4 regions of the Effusibacillus consociatus genome follow, and region 2 is predicted to be linked to each of the others. Evidence: riboswitches for the same ligand, from Rfam matches in the RefSeq annotation. Region 2 holds a riboswitch; each other region holds the start of a gene.

Evidence for each region. A riboswitch is a leader RNA that binds a small molecule or an ion and turns the genes downstream of it on or off. The one in region 2 is predicted to bind cyclic di-AMP.
Region 1: another riboswitch for cyclic di-AMP. It lies ahead of ACFO8Q_RS01665 (3D domain-containing protein); the one in region 2 lies ahead of ACFO8Q_RS06040 (TrkH family potassium uptake protein).
Region 3: another riboswitch for cyclic di-AMP. It lies ahead of ehuB (ectoine/hydroxyectoine ABC transporter substrate-binding protein EhuB); the one in region 2 lies ahead of ACFO8Q_RS06040 (TrkH family potassium uptake protein).
Region 4: another riboswitch for cyclic di-AMP. It lies ahead of ACFO8Q_RS08205 (APC family permease); the one in region 2 lies ahead of ACFO8Q_RS06040 (TrkH family potassium uptake protein).

What each region holds. Positions count from the first base shown of each region.
Region 1 covers NZ_JBHSHC010000013.1:15,140-18,573, reverse strand. The annotation lists gene ACFO8Q_RS01670 (glycosyltransferase) at 1-845, opposite strand, end outside; gene ACFO8Q_RS01665 (3D domain-containing protein) at 976-1,602, opposite strand; cyclic di-AMP (ydaO/yuaA leader) riboswitch at 1,610-1,779, opposite strand; gene ACFO8Q_RS01660 (aminotransferase class I/II-fold pyridoxal phosphate-dependent enzyme) at 1,878-3,341, opposite strand.
Region 2 covers NZ_JBHSHC010000034.1:1,782-5,215, forward strand. The annotation lists gene thrS (threonine--tRNA ligase) at 1-1,735, shown strand, start outside; cyclic di-AMP (ydaO/yuaA leader) riboswitch at 1,923-2,061, shown strand; gene ACFO8Q_RS06040 (TrkH family potassium uptake protein) at 2,189-3,434, shown strand, end outside.
Region 3 covers NZ_JBHSHC010000112.1:237,759-241,192, reverse strand. The annotation lists gene ehuD (ectoine/hydroxyectoine ABC transporter permease subunit EhuD) at 1-349, opposite strand, end outside; gene ehuC (ectoine/hydroxyectoine ABC transporter permease subunit EhuC) at 353-1,012, opposite strand; gene ehuB (ectoine/hydroxyectoine ABC transporter substrate-binding protein EhuB) at 1,037-1,915, opposite strand; cyclic di-AMP (ydaO/yuaA leader) riboswitch at 2,107-2,261, opposite strand; gene ACFO8Q_RS16170 (HU family DNA-binding protein) at 2,545-2,817, opposite strand; gene spoIVA (stage IV sporulation protein A) at 2,994-3,434, opposite strand, start outside.
Region 4 covers NZ_JBHSHC010000053.1:28,036-31,469, reverse strand. The annotation lists gene pepF (oligoendopeptidase F) at 1-929, opposite strand, end outside; cyclic di-AMP (ydaO/yuaA leader) riboswitch at 1,243-1,386, shown strand; gene ACFO8Q_RS08205 (APC family permease) at 1,700-3,434, shown strand, end outside.

The sequences.
Region 1 (3,434 bases), on a different contig from region 2:
AACCCGAAACCTTCCCGATGGGAACTCTGTACGTAAAGATCAAATCCCGGGATCAATTGAGAAGCTTCCTCTACAGATCCCAACCAGCGAATCCGGGCTGCAAGATCGGAACAAAGCTCCTGTAACTCCTCTTTCTGCGGGCCATCACCGATAATTACGAGATAGGCCTCGTGCCCGAGATTGGTTAGCATCCGAAAAGCAAGCAGAAGATCCGCAACCCCTTTTTCCGGGATAAGACGAGCAATCGTACCGATCACAGCGACATTCTGCGGGACTTTCATCAAGTTTCGGGCTTCCGTTCGGCTGATCCGCTGTTTTGTGGGCGCCAGACCATTGTATACGATAGAGATTTTATCCGTACGCCGAACAATCTGCTGCTGCAATTGCTCAGCCAATGCATTAGAAACAGCGATGTAACGATCTGTCTGGCTTGAGAGCTTTCTTTCGATCGTAACGAATGTCGATCGCAGAATACGATTTGCGGGTTGGATAAAATTATGCACCGTGCAGATCAGGCGAGGCTTTCGCTTTGCCAATGCGGCTGCCGTTCTCCCGATCAGGGCCGATTTTGCTCCATGCATATGAAGGATGTCAATTGGATGTCTTTCAAGCTGCTGCCGAAGAGCGATGACAGATCGCATGTCCTCCCAGGGTTTTACACCGTCTTTCACTTCCAAAGCGATCTTGTGAACCCGCGAAGGCAATTGGCAAAATAACGCAGACTCTTCGGGGCATGCTACGATCGGCTCAATCTGATCGTGCGGCATCCCCCAGATAAGTTGTTTTACATGCTCCCGCATGCCTCCATCAGCCGGTCGAACGACATGCATGACTCGGATCGGCATCTGCTAATCACCTCGGACGCACCTTTTATCCAGTTAGAATACCCTTGCCTGTGGAAAATATTTCATTCACTGCTTTTCGGAGGCAATAAAAAAAGGCCTGCATGGGCAGACCCCAATATCCGGATTCGAGTTATTTCCCGAGAATCCGCACTTGAACGTTTTGAACTCCAAAATTCTTCAGGCTTTGTGCATCTGCATTGATATAAATATCAATTCGATTTCCGCGAACCGCCCCGCCAATGTCTTCAGCGACAGCCATGAAACCATTGGCCGGAAGATTCGGATGCTGGTAGCCTGAAACCCATACTCGTGTTCCCAGTGGAATCACTTTTGGATCCACTGCGATTACTCCTTGTCTTACAGTCGTCCCCGTATAAGTCTTGCCACCATATTTCCAGTTAATGTTGGCTGGACCATAAGCGGTGGCTTTCATTGTTAAAGACCCGGATCCGGTGGAAGAGGTTTGTTTGGGTGGAACGGACGCTTTCGGTTCGGACATTCCGCTGCGGCTCGCCAGAACCGGAGCGACTTGCGTCGGCTGCTGACCCGAGTTCTCTGCAGGCTCACCATTGTCTGTTTGTTGCACCGCTTGCTGTGATTCCGTTGTTGGTTGCCGGTTGTCGGCCTCGGCTTTGGCAGCACTTGATTCAGCGGGTTGGGCTTGACTGTTCCAGGCTCCATTCACCGTGAAACCGCTCACGAGCAATGCAGATACGATAAGGGCACCCAGTGATCCCTTTTTCCAAGGAAATTTCATATTCAATTTCGACACTCCTTCCAAGCCTCCGAAGTTAGCTGACGGGTTCGGGAGAAGGTTCCCGCGCGAATCCAGGGAACTTATTCCCCGCTGATCGCGATTCACCCCATTTAACCGGTTCCTCCGTACGCATGCTTTTTTTACCAAAAACCGGATGCGATTCGGCTTGCCAAATTCCCGTCTATTCTACTAGGGTTCATGAAAAGAGTCATTAGTGGATTGTTGGAAAAAAACGTCCGGAAATTCCCTCCGGACGTTAGACGACTTGTTACACGTTATACTTTGACGACTTTCACCAACTCGATGTCGGGGTCATCCGGTCCTTGAACCGGCAGGCCCGCTTTGATGTGTTCCCGAATGTAGTCAATATTCTCTTTTGTGACGATTTCACCGGGCAAAAGAATCGGAATCCCCGGCGGGTAGACCATTACCAATTCGGCAAACGTTCTTCCGACCGCCTCATCGAATGGTACCACTTCCGTCTCGGAATAAAAAGCTTCACGCGGGGACATTGCCAGTTTCGGGATCTCCGGAAGGTGAACTTGAACAATCTGTTTGCCCGCTTGGTACACATGACGTTCCGCAATTCTGCGCAGCGCTTTTAAGAGGGCATCAACTGTTTCTTTTGTATCCCCGACCGTGACGATGCACAGGATGTTATACAGGTCGGACAGTTCCACTTCAATGTTGAATTCTTCCCGCAGCACACGTTCCACATCGTGTCCGCTGATTCCCAGGTCTTTGACTGAAATCGTCAGCTTCAGAGGATCCATATCATAAATCGAAGAATTGTGCAGGATCTCTCTCCCAAAACAATAAAGTCCTTCCATCTTGTTAATCTCATCCCTTGCATATTCAGCAAGGGAAATGGCTTCCTCCAACATTTCGTGTCCGTGAATCGCCAGGTTTTTGCGTGCCGTATCAAGCGAAGCCAACAGCAAATACGAAGTGGACGTAGTCGTCAGCATGGACAAGATCGATTGGACATGATCCGGATTGACCAGACCTTCTTTTACATTCAAAACCGAACTTTGTGTCATGGAGCCACCCAGCTTGTGAACGGAGGTTGCCGCCATGTCCGCCCCGGCCTGCATAGCGGAGAGAGGCAGTTTTTCGTGAAAATGAATATGCACTCCGTGCGCCTCGTCGACCACTACAGGCACTCCCCGATCGTGAGCCAATTCGACAATCGATTTCAAGTCGCAGGAAATGCCGAAATAAGTGGGGTTAATGAGCAATACCCCCTTTGCGTCAGGGTGTTCATCAAGAGTTCGGCGAACCGTATCATAAGAAACCCCATGCGCTATCCCGAAGTTCGGATCCAGTTCCGGATGCATGAATACCGGTTCCGCTCCGGACAGAATAATAGCAGCCGAAACTGATTTATGGACGTTGCGAGGCACAAGAATTTTGTCTCCCGGTCCGACCACGGACATAATCATCGTGATGATCGCACCGGTTGTCCCTTGCACGGTAAAAAATGTATAGTCAGCGCCAAATGCTTTTGCAGCAAGCTCCTGAGCGTCCCGAATAATTCCCTTCGGACTATGGAGATCGTCAAGCGGCGCGATATTGATCAAATCAATCGAAAGTGCGTTAGATCCGACAAAATCACGGAATTCGCTCGCCATCCCGGTGCCTTTCTTGTGACCCGGAATGTGGAATTGGATCGGATCCCTTTTTGCATGTTCCAAAAGCGCTGTGAAAAGTGGTGTACGCTCTTGTTCTTTTCTGTTCATTTCAACCTCCCAACCTTTCCTAACAAACATACAGCATGTAGTATACCAAAAGCTTGTCCACTTTGGTACACAAAACATAACTCACAAACAAAA
Region 2 (3,434 bases):
TGACCCTGAAGGTCTCGAAACCTTGCGTCATTCCAATGCTCACCTGATGGCACAAGCGGTTGCCCGTTTGTGGCCGGACGTAAAGTTTGCGATTGGACCTGTAATTGAAGACGGATTTTACTATGATTTTTCCGGCCGTTCTTTTTCACCCGATGATCTCCCGTTAATCGAAAAAGAAATGGAAAAGATCGTGAAAGAAGATCTCCCGATTCAGCGTGAGGAGATCTCCCGCGAAGAAGCGCTTAAAATGTTCAGTGCGCGCGGCGACCGGTTTAAAGTTGAGATTATTAACGACCTTCCGGAAGACACTGTGCTATCGATCTACCACCAAGGGGAATTTACCGACCTTTGCACCGGGCCGCATCTGCCCTCCACCGGACGGATCAAGGCATTCAAGCTGCTTTCCATTGCAGGAGCCTATTGGCGTGGGAATGCGGAAAATGAAATGCTGCAGCGAATTTACGCAACTGCATGGCCAAAACAGTCCCAGTTGGAAGAATACCTGAAGCAGTTGGAAGAAGCGAAACGGCGTGATCATCGCCGTATCGGGAAAGAACTGAAGCTCTTTACATTGTCCAGAGAAGTCGGACAGGGACTTCCGCTCTGGCTGCCAAACGGTTCCCGCATTCGCCGGACAATCGAGCGTTACATCGTGGATCTCGAAGAAAGTCTCGGATACGAGCATGTCTATACTCCTCACTTGGCGAGCGTCGAACTGTACAAAATCTCAGGGCATTGGGATCACTATCACGAAGATATGTACCCGCCCATGAAAATGGACAATGAAGAGTTGGTTTTGCGTCCCATGAACTGCCCGCACCATATGATGCTTTATAAAAATGACATGCGGAGCTATCGTGATCTCCCTCTGCGCATTGCAGAACTCGGTATGATGCACCGTTACGAGATGTCCGGAACACTCTCGGGTCTGCAGCGGGTACGGGCGATGACCCTTAACGATGCGCATATTTTCTGTCGTCCGGATCAGATCAAGTCGGAGTTTCGTAAAGTTGTCGAATTGATTCAGCGTGTTTACAAAGACTTCCACATCCAGGATTATTGGTTCCGTCTGTCCTACCGCGATCCGAATAACACAGAGAAATACTTCCAGAATGACGAGATGTGGGAAAAGGCTCAATCCATGTTGAAAGAAGCGATGGATGAGATGGGACTTGAATATGTGGAAGCTGAGGGAGAAGCGGCTTTCTACGGCCCCAAGCTCGACGTGCAGGTAAAGACTGCAATCGGGAAGGAGGAAACCCTTTCGACTGCGCAGCTTGACTTTTTGCTGCCGGAACGATTTGGTTTGGAATATGTGGGAGAAGACGGCAAAATGCATCGCCCTGTTGTCATTCACCGTGGAATCCTGAGTACGATGGAACGGATGACCGCGTACCTGATTGAAGTGTATGAAGGGGCGTTCCCGACCTGGCTGGCTCCGGTTCAGGCAAAAATCCTGACGATCTCTCCTGCTTTTGAGGAGTATGCCCAGAAGGTGTACGAATATCTGAAGAGCAAGCGAATCCGGGTTGAACTTGATCATCGGAATGAAAAAATCGGCTACAAGATCCGCGAAGCACAGCTTCAGAAGGTTCCCTACATGCTCGTTGTCGGTGCTCAAGAAATGGAAACCGGAACAGTATCGGTGCGCAAGCGTGGAGTGGGAGACCAAGGTTCTTTATCAATTGAAGAAGCAGCAAACACAATTCTTGCAGAAATAGAAGAGAAGAAATAAGAGCAGGCAACTGGTGGTTTGGAGAACCGCCAGTTTTTTGTTTGCTTGCCTGATGTGTAGAAAACCGGAGATTTTCTGTGAAATTACAGGGTAACTTTGGGAAAACGGCGAATTCGGATGGTTTCTTGTGGGAAAAAGAGTGATGCAAGATTCGCTTCTTTAATTCGAAGGGAGTATGCTAAGTTCATTATGATTGAGGCCTAGTCCCGTTACGGGAGCGGAGGACCCACGTATTTGGGGTTAATCCTGCCGCAGTGCAGGAGGGATGTTGGTTTCCTTGCCATCCTACCCGTCAGCTAACTTCGTCGGCCAAAGCAAGGGAGATGAGCCTGAGCTTCGATACGGTGCGGTCTATCCCTTTTTTCAACAATTAACGGGAAGCTGCGCCGTTTTTTAATTGATGACAAGTATGGGTATTCTACTCAGGAATGGGTTTGTTTTGGAGGAACAGTTATGGCACAAACGATGCTCGAAAAGTGGTTGACCCCCGCCCGTATTTTGACAGTGGGGTTCGCAGCATTAATCCTGATTGGGGCAGTCCTGCTGAGTTTGCCGATCGCTTCCAAGAGCGGAGAGGGATTGAACTTTATTGACGCCCTGTTCACTGCCACCTCTGCCGTTTGCGTCACCGGATTGGTTGTAGTGGATACTTTGACCCAGTTTAATCTGTTTGGGCAGCTCGTGATCCTGTCTTTAATCCAGATTGGCGGGCTTGGTTTTATGACCGTGGCCACCTTTATCATCATTTTTACCGGAAGAAGGATTGGATTAAAAGAAAGACTGGTCATCCAAGAGGCCCTGAACGTCAATTCGATGGAGGGGGTTATTCGGCTTGCCCGCAATATTGTCTTAATCACACTTGGAATTGAACTGTTTTTCGCCGCGATTCTGGCATTCCGCTTTGCACTGGTGATGCCGATTGATCGGGCCATTTACTATGGGATTTTTCATGCAATTTCAGCTTTTTGCAACGCTGGTTTTGATTTGTTCGGGGATTTTAGAAGTCTTACCGGATTTGTCGATGATCCGACTGTCAATTTTGTAGTGATGTTGTTGATTATCCTTGGCGGGCTCGGATTTACGGTTATGGTTGACCTTTGGAAGGCGCCGAAACCGGAACGGTTATCACTTCATACAAAATTGGTCCTGATCATGACGAGTTCTTTATTACTTGTCGGAACGATTGGATACTTTCTGCTGGAAATGAACAATCCCAAAACGCTAGGGGCACTGGACTGGGAGGGAAAGATTCTGGCTTCCATGTTTGCTTCTACTACTGCAAGAACTGCCGGATACGCGACAATCGATTACGGATCCGTTTCCGACGCTTCCTTGCTTTGGACGATTCTGTTAATGTTTGTGGGGGCATCCCCCGGTTCAACCGGCGGCGGGATTAAAACAGTTACTACAATTGTGATCCTGCTCTATGTAGTCAGCGTAATTACGGGTAAAGACAGCACAGTGGCTTTCCGAAAACGAATCGACCCGAGAACCATTTATAAAGCGTTCGTTGTGGCTGTAATGGCAGCACTCCTGTTGATAGGTGTCACATTTGTACTCACATTAACCGAAGACAAAGAATTTATTCGACTTCTTTTTGAAGCCACATCGGCATTCGGAACCGTCGGGTTGTCGACTAATTTGACTCCCGAGCTTTCTCCCGTTGGAAGGCTTATTCTTATACTTACCATGTTTGCGG
Region 3 (3,434 bases), on a different contig from region 2:
GCCCGCGGGGAACATCGTTGATTCCCGCCCGGTAGACTTCGGACAAATACGTGCTGTAATGAACGCCCAAGCCCAACACACCAATTGTGAATGCAGATAACTCGATTCCGTAAAACGGGAGTGCAAAGTACAAAAAATACAATTGAATCAACAGGGGAGTGCTGCGTATAAACTCCACTATTCCAGCTGTAGCCAAGGAAAGTGCCTTAAATCTTGACCTCCGCCCAAAAGCGAACAGCAATCCCAAAATTGCAGCCATAACGAACCCCAGCAGTGTGGCGGAAATCGTGATTCCAATCACATCAAACAATTTCGGCAAAATCGACAGAGCAAAATCCCAATTCCACATGGTTTACACCCTCCCTGCGGTGACTTTCCGTTCAATCCAACGGACTGCCAGTGTCAGGGAATATGCCAGCACAAAGTAGATTCCAAGCATGCAAGCAAAGATCTCGGGCGTTCTTGAAATATCAAAGGTCCGAAGCATCATCCCTTTAAAAGTCAGGTCGGTAAGTGTAATCAATGAGACGAGGGACGTGCCTTTAAGCAGCTCTATCAACAGATTGCCGAAAGCAGGCAGCATTATCATAAACGCTTGCGGAAGAATAATACGTCTCATTCGTTGCACTGGTGTCATATTCAACGCAATTGCCCCCTCGGTCTGCCCCTTTGGCACTGCAAGGATGGAACTGCGAACCACTTCTGACCCGTAGGCTCCATAATTCAGGGCCAATGCCACTACGCCAGCCGCCATAGGCGACAACTCGATCCCGAGCATCGGTAATGCAAAGAATAGCCAAAACAACTGGACGAGCAGAGAAGTACCGCGAAAAACTTCAACATAAAAAGCCGTTATGATCCGGACTGGCGAATACTTTGAAAGCCGACCGAATCCCGCAACAAAAGCCAAAACGAGTGCGACGCCGGCTGATAGACCGGTAATCTGAATTGTTACGGCAGCTCCTTCCAGAAGAGGCGGCAGCAGATCTAAAGTTGAAATAATCGATGCCACTCCTTTCGTTCAAAACGTAAAACTTTATGGTTTGGAAAGCTGTTCTGCAGTTACATCCCCAGGAAGTTCCTGTTCAGTGAATCCGAATGGCTTAAGAATTTTAAGCAGTTCACCGGACTCCTTCAACTTGGCCAGCTCCCGGTTAAATGCCTCGCGGAAATCGGCATCTTCTTTTCGAAAAGCGGCAGCTCCATACCCTCGTACACTTTTGCCGTCTATCACCGGTTGTTTGAAATCCATAACCCTTTCAATATTGGAATCTTTAGCCGATTCCATTACGGCTTGCAAAGACGGCCCCGTCATTGTAATGGCGTCAACACGACCCGCTTGCAGAGCTGCAATCGCAGAAGCTTGATCCGACACAATCACGATACGATCTTCCGGAACACCCGATTTTTTCAGGTACTCCAATTCAATTGCTCCTCCCATCACCCCCACTTTTGCCTTCGAGTTGGAAGCAATGTCCTGATAACTGTGCAAACTGAGCGGGTTCCCCTGCTTAACAGCCAACGCTTCCCCGATGCTGTATTCCGGATTGGCAAAGTCGACCTCCTTTGCGCGTTCCGGTGTAATGTACATCCCTGCTGTGATAATATCGAAGCGTTTTGCTTTGAGCCCCGGAATCAGCGAACCAAATTCGGTCAGGACAGGTCTCATTTCATTGATTCCCAAATTTTTCAGTACAGCACGAGCCACTTCAACCGCTTCACCTGTCAGTTTCCCGTCTGGGGTCGCATATGCGTACGGCTTTTCGTTAGCAAACCCTACTGTTACATATCCCTCTTTCTTTGCACGTTCTAGCGCAGACTCCCCGGATGAATTTCCCCCGCCGGTTTTTACAGAGATGCCGCAGCCTGCGAGCAGCAGCCCCGCTGACAGAATCCCGGTAAGCAGTACTGTCATTCCTGTTCTTTTCAAGAGATTTCTACCCCTTTCAACTGATATTTTTGTGAAAAAAAAGACCAATACAAACTTTCTCCCGGAACCGAAGTTCCAAGGAAAAAGTCTGTATTGGTCCACCTAAAACACAATTTCCAGGCAGTCGAGGAATAAGTGAACGAATCCAGACATGACCTGCCGGTAGCAGATCCCTTGGATCTTCCCTGCTTAGCCGACGAGGTTAGCTGACGGGTAGGATGGCAGAGAAGTTCTTCCCACATCCCTCCTGGATTCGAGTCCAGGATTAACCCCCAAAAAAACCTTGGTTCCCCCGCTTCCTTTTTTCAAAGAAATTAGGCTTGGTATTTACTTAATCCATAAGCAAAACAAATGAAAAGTGATTCACGTTATTCGCTTTTTTTATAGTACCATAGTTATCACTATCACTCACCCTTGATAAATTCTGAATATATCGCCAGATCCCCACTCACATTGGATGAGGGAAAATTAACAGCCAGATCCCTATCTTTCCTCCCATATCGTTCCATATCCTAGGCTGTCCTACCCGAAGACAACGTTGACCAAAACAAAAAGACGCCCGAAGTATCGGACGTTTTTGTTGAACGACAATCTCCCTTGATTGATAGCAACTCTTACTTGATCGCTTCACGAAGTGATTTGCCCGGTTTAAAAGTAGGCACCTTCGTTGCTGCAATATCGATTTCTTCGCCGGTCTGAGGATTGCGGCCCTTACGAGCTGCACGCTCCCTGGTTTCAAAGTTTCCAAAACCGATCAGTTGTACCCTGTCACCCTTCACCAGTGCTTCCATAATGCTTTCAAATACGGCATCTACTGCCCGTGCCGCATCTTTCTTCGTAAGTTCGGATTTCTCTGCTACTGAGTTCACAAGATCTGCTTTATTCATGATCCTACACCCCCTCTCCTGGGTTCTCTATTTAAGCAGTATTACTTGTGTATCCAATTTTGATGCAAATATACATAAACAGGATGAAAAATATAGAAATTCCGTATTTCCCTCTCCATTAAAAAAAGAAAGGCTCAAGCCAGCCCTTCTTTTTTCGCACAGACAGTACTGTTTTCTTAAAGGATAATCGCAATCAATCCGCCGCTTCCTTCATTGATGATTCGCTCCAGCGTTTCCTTCAATTTGTACTGGGCGTTTTCGGGCATCATGGCCAATTTGGCAGAGATCCCCTCACGCACAATGGCCGACAAAGATTTTCCAAAGATATCCGAATCCCAAATCTTGAGAGGATCTTCTTCAAAATCCTGCATCAGATAACGAACCAATTCTTCGCTTTGCTTCTCAGTTCCTACGATCGGCGCAAATTCCGATTCCACATCCACACGAATCATATGAATGGAAGGAGCCGTTGCCCGTAAGCGAACACCAAAACGTGAACCCTGGCGGATCAGTTCCGGTTCATCCAACGCCATTTCTTCCAGTACCGGCGGTGCAATGCCGTATCCGGTCAATTTCACCATCCGAAGCGCATCTGCCACCTTGTCATACTCGCGTTT
Region 4 (3,434 bases), on a different contig from region 2:
GCGAAGAGATCGTACATATGCAGCTCCTCCACACCCAACAACTTCTTGCGGAGCCTTACATAGCGATACATTTCAGGCAAAAACTCATGTACGGCTTGAATCAGGTTGTCATAGACTTCAACCGGAATATTCTCGCCATCCATCGCAGCATGCCGAGCCGATTCGTATTTTCGAACCCTTGCATAGAACACATCTTTCTTAATACTTGCATGCAATATAGCGGCCAGCGTGTTCTTTTGCTTGCGGTACGTTTCGTAGAGCGCTTCGAACGCATCTTTTCTTACCCGACGGTCTTTGCTCTCCAGGAGCTGGATATATCGGCCCTTTGTCAGTTCAATCTCATAGCCGTTTTCATCTTTGATAGTTGGAAATTTGATGTCAGCATTGTTCAGCATTCCGAAGATTGTCCCCGGACCTTGGGCTAACTCCCCCGCTTGAGCCAGGAGCAGTTCTTCAACAGGTGACAGAATATGTTCTTTGGAACGCAGTATTTCGTGAATCACAAAGTGATAAAGTTCTAAACCCGTTTCTTCAGACATGAACCTCTTAAGGGTTTCTTCCGGAATGGATAAAATCTCCGGCGTGATAAAAGCGGTTGCACTGGACGCTTGTACACTAAGTGTAGCCGCACGGTCTGTAAGGGCTTGGTAAACCGTGTTTGTATTGTCCTCATCGCGGCGCATGCGGGCATAGGCATAAAGTCGGCCCATTTTCTCAGCCAGTTGGTCCTGGACCTTGAGACAATCAAGCAGATTCTGCGCCGATTCGGCCAATTTCCCTTCAAATCCCTGGATCTTTACGATGTGACTCTTGATCTCCTGATAATCCTGCTCCCACTTTTCGGTTGAAGCATAGATATCTTCCAACTTCCATTTCATTTCGTCCGGAATTTCATTTCTTTTGGGAAGCCGGTTTGTGGCAACGGTCATATGTATCATCCTCCTATTCGATCCATACAGCTGCATATGCAGTTTTTCCCATTATAACATACAGAAAACTTGGCATTCGCCAAGACTGTGACTTAGGTGAATGCTATCATCTATTTCACCCATATTAAAACAATTATATTCTTTGACAGAACGAAAGATGTTTACAGAAAGAATGAGAATCATGAAAAAAGAGCTATCATAAGATTAATGGTCTTAAATCACTTATTTGTGTGTATTTGAAGTGAAAAGCGGGTCTTTTTTCACAAAAAACACACGTGCAAATATTTTCAAATCCAAGTAGTATCATAACAACAATTGAATCTAGCCTAATTCTGGCAGCAGCCAGGAGCGGAGGAACCAATCACGTGGGGTTAATCCTGAATGATCAGGAGGGATGAGATGAACTTCTCTGCCATCCTACCCGTCAGCTAACTTCGTAAGCTAAAGCAGGGAAGGTCCATTGGCCTATCCAATTCGTTTGCGATGGTCTTTTTTATTTTTTATCGCACTTTAACTGGTTAGGTAACGGTCTTGGTTGACTACGTACTGGAGAAACGGGAGTGGTTTCTTGGGTATGCGGTGGACCGATACAGACTTTTTCTGTGGAGCTTCGGTTCTTAAGGAAAAGTAGGTGTCGGTTCTTTTTATTTCGCTGATGTGACGGATTTATGAAAATCTGTAGGTTTATGTGTATTAAAGAATTTGGAGCAGTCCGTTTAGGGTATTCTAACTACGTAATTAAGCGGAAGCTCTTGGGAGGCAAAAGATTAATGGAGAGCCAAAGACTCAGAAGAATCCTGATTGGACGACCCTTGAAGTCCACCGAGATCGAATCAGAAAAAATGCCGGTGTGGAAGGCGTTGCCGATTTTATCGTCAGACGCTCTTTCATCTGTTGCGTACGGAACGGAACAGATTCTGCTTGAATTGGCTACCGTCGGAGCCGTGGCGTTCTCTTTTTCGTTACCCATTGCAACGGCGATTATTTTACTTATCGGAGTCTTGGTTGTCAGCTACCGTCAAGTAATTGACGCGTATCCGCAAGGAGGCGGCGCTTACATGGTAGCCAAGACAAACTTGGGACCTATGTGGGGACGTCTGGCGGGTGTCTCTCTGTTAATTGATTATGTATTAACAGTGGCTGTTTCCATAGCAGCCGGAGTTCAAGCAATCACGTCCGCATTTCCAGTAACAATACCGTATGTAATACCGATAGCTGTAGCTCTTGTCTGGATCATGGTTTGGATGAATCTCCGAGGCACATCTGAAGCGGGAACAGTTTTCGCTTTGCCAACCTATTTGTTTATCTTTTGTATGCTTTCTCTAGTGGGAAAAGGTGCTTTCGACTTGCTGACGGGTTCGGGGCATTCCGTGCAACAGATTGCTCCTCCGACCACAATCCCTTCCGGGTTGACGTTGTTTGTCCTGCTGAAAGCTTTTTCTTCCGGTTGTTCGGCGGTTACGGGTATAGAGGCAATTTCCAACGCTGTACCGCACTTTCGAACCCCTTCGCAGCGCAACGCGAAACTTACAATGCTTACATTAGGGATGTTATTGGCGGTAATCTTTGGCGGGGTAACCATCTTTTCATTAGCTTACGGTGTCCACCCGGATCCGAAAGGGCACACTTCTGTGCTGTCGATGGTTGCGGAGAACGCATTTGGACGAGGCGGAATGTATTTCGCTATTCAAATCGCCACAATGTTGATTTTGGTATTAGCAGCTAACACCAGTTTTAGCGGCTTTCCGATTCTTGCTTCGATTATGGCGCAGGACAAAAACTTCCCGCGAATGTTTGCCCATCGAGGGGACCGTTTAGCCTACAATTATGGGATTATTACGTTAGGTGTGTTATCCAGTCTCCTGTTGATCCTGTTCAACGGAAAAACGGATCTTCTGATCCCGCTCTACGCAATTGGGGTATTTTTATCGTTTACCATGGCACAGAGCGGACTCATTCTAAAATGGGTGCGAGAACGGAATAAAGGATGGCAGCGCCGGGTGTTCATAAATGGAGTTGGAGCTGTTGTTACGTTTGTTGTGCTAATGATTTTCAGCGTCACCAAATTTTCGGAAGGCGCATGGATCGTGATCGTCTTGACACCTATTTTGCTATGGGTAATTACCAAAATCCACCGTCATTACGAAGCAGTGGGAACTCAATTGCGGATTGATTTAAAGGATCCCCTTCCTCAAAAAGAATCCGTCATAATTGTACCTGTTGCAGGAATCCATCGAGTCGTCGCATCGACCATTGCTTATGCCAAGACACTCTCTCCGAGAGTAGTTGCTTTTTACGTGGCGTTTTCTGAGGAAGAGGCAGATCAAATGAAGGAAAAATGGGAGCAATGGAACTCTGGGGTTCGGCTTGTAACCTTCGTATCCAGATATCGAACCATCGTCGAACCTCTTGTCGAATTTGTGGAGCGGGTCGATTGCCGTGTAGATCCAAACGATACGGTTATGGTGTTGTTGCCGCAGTTTGTCCCCAAGAAGTTCTGGCATC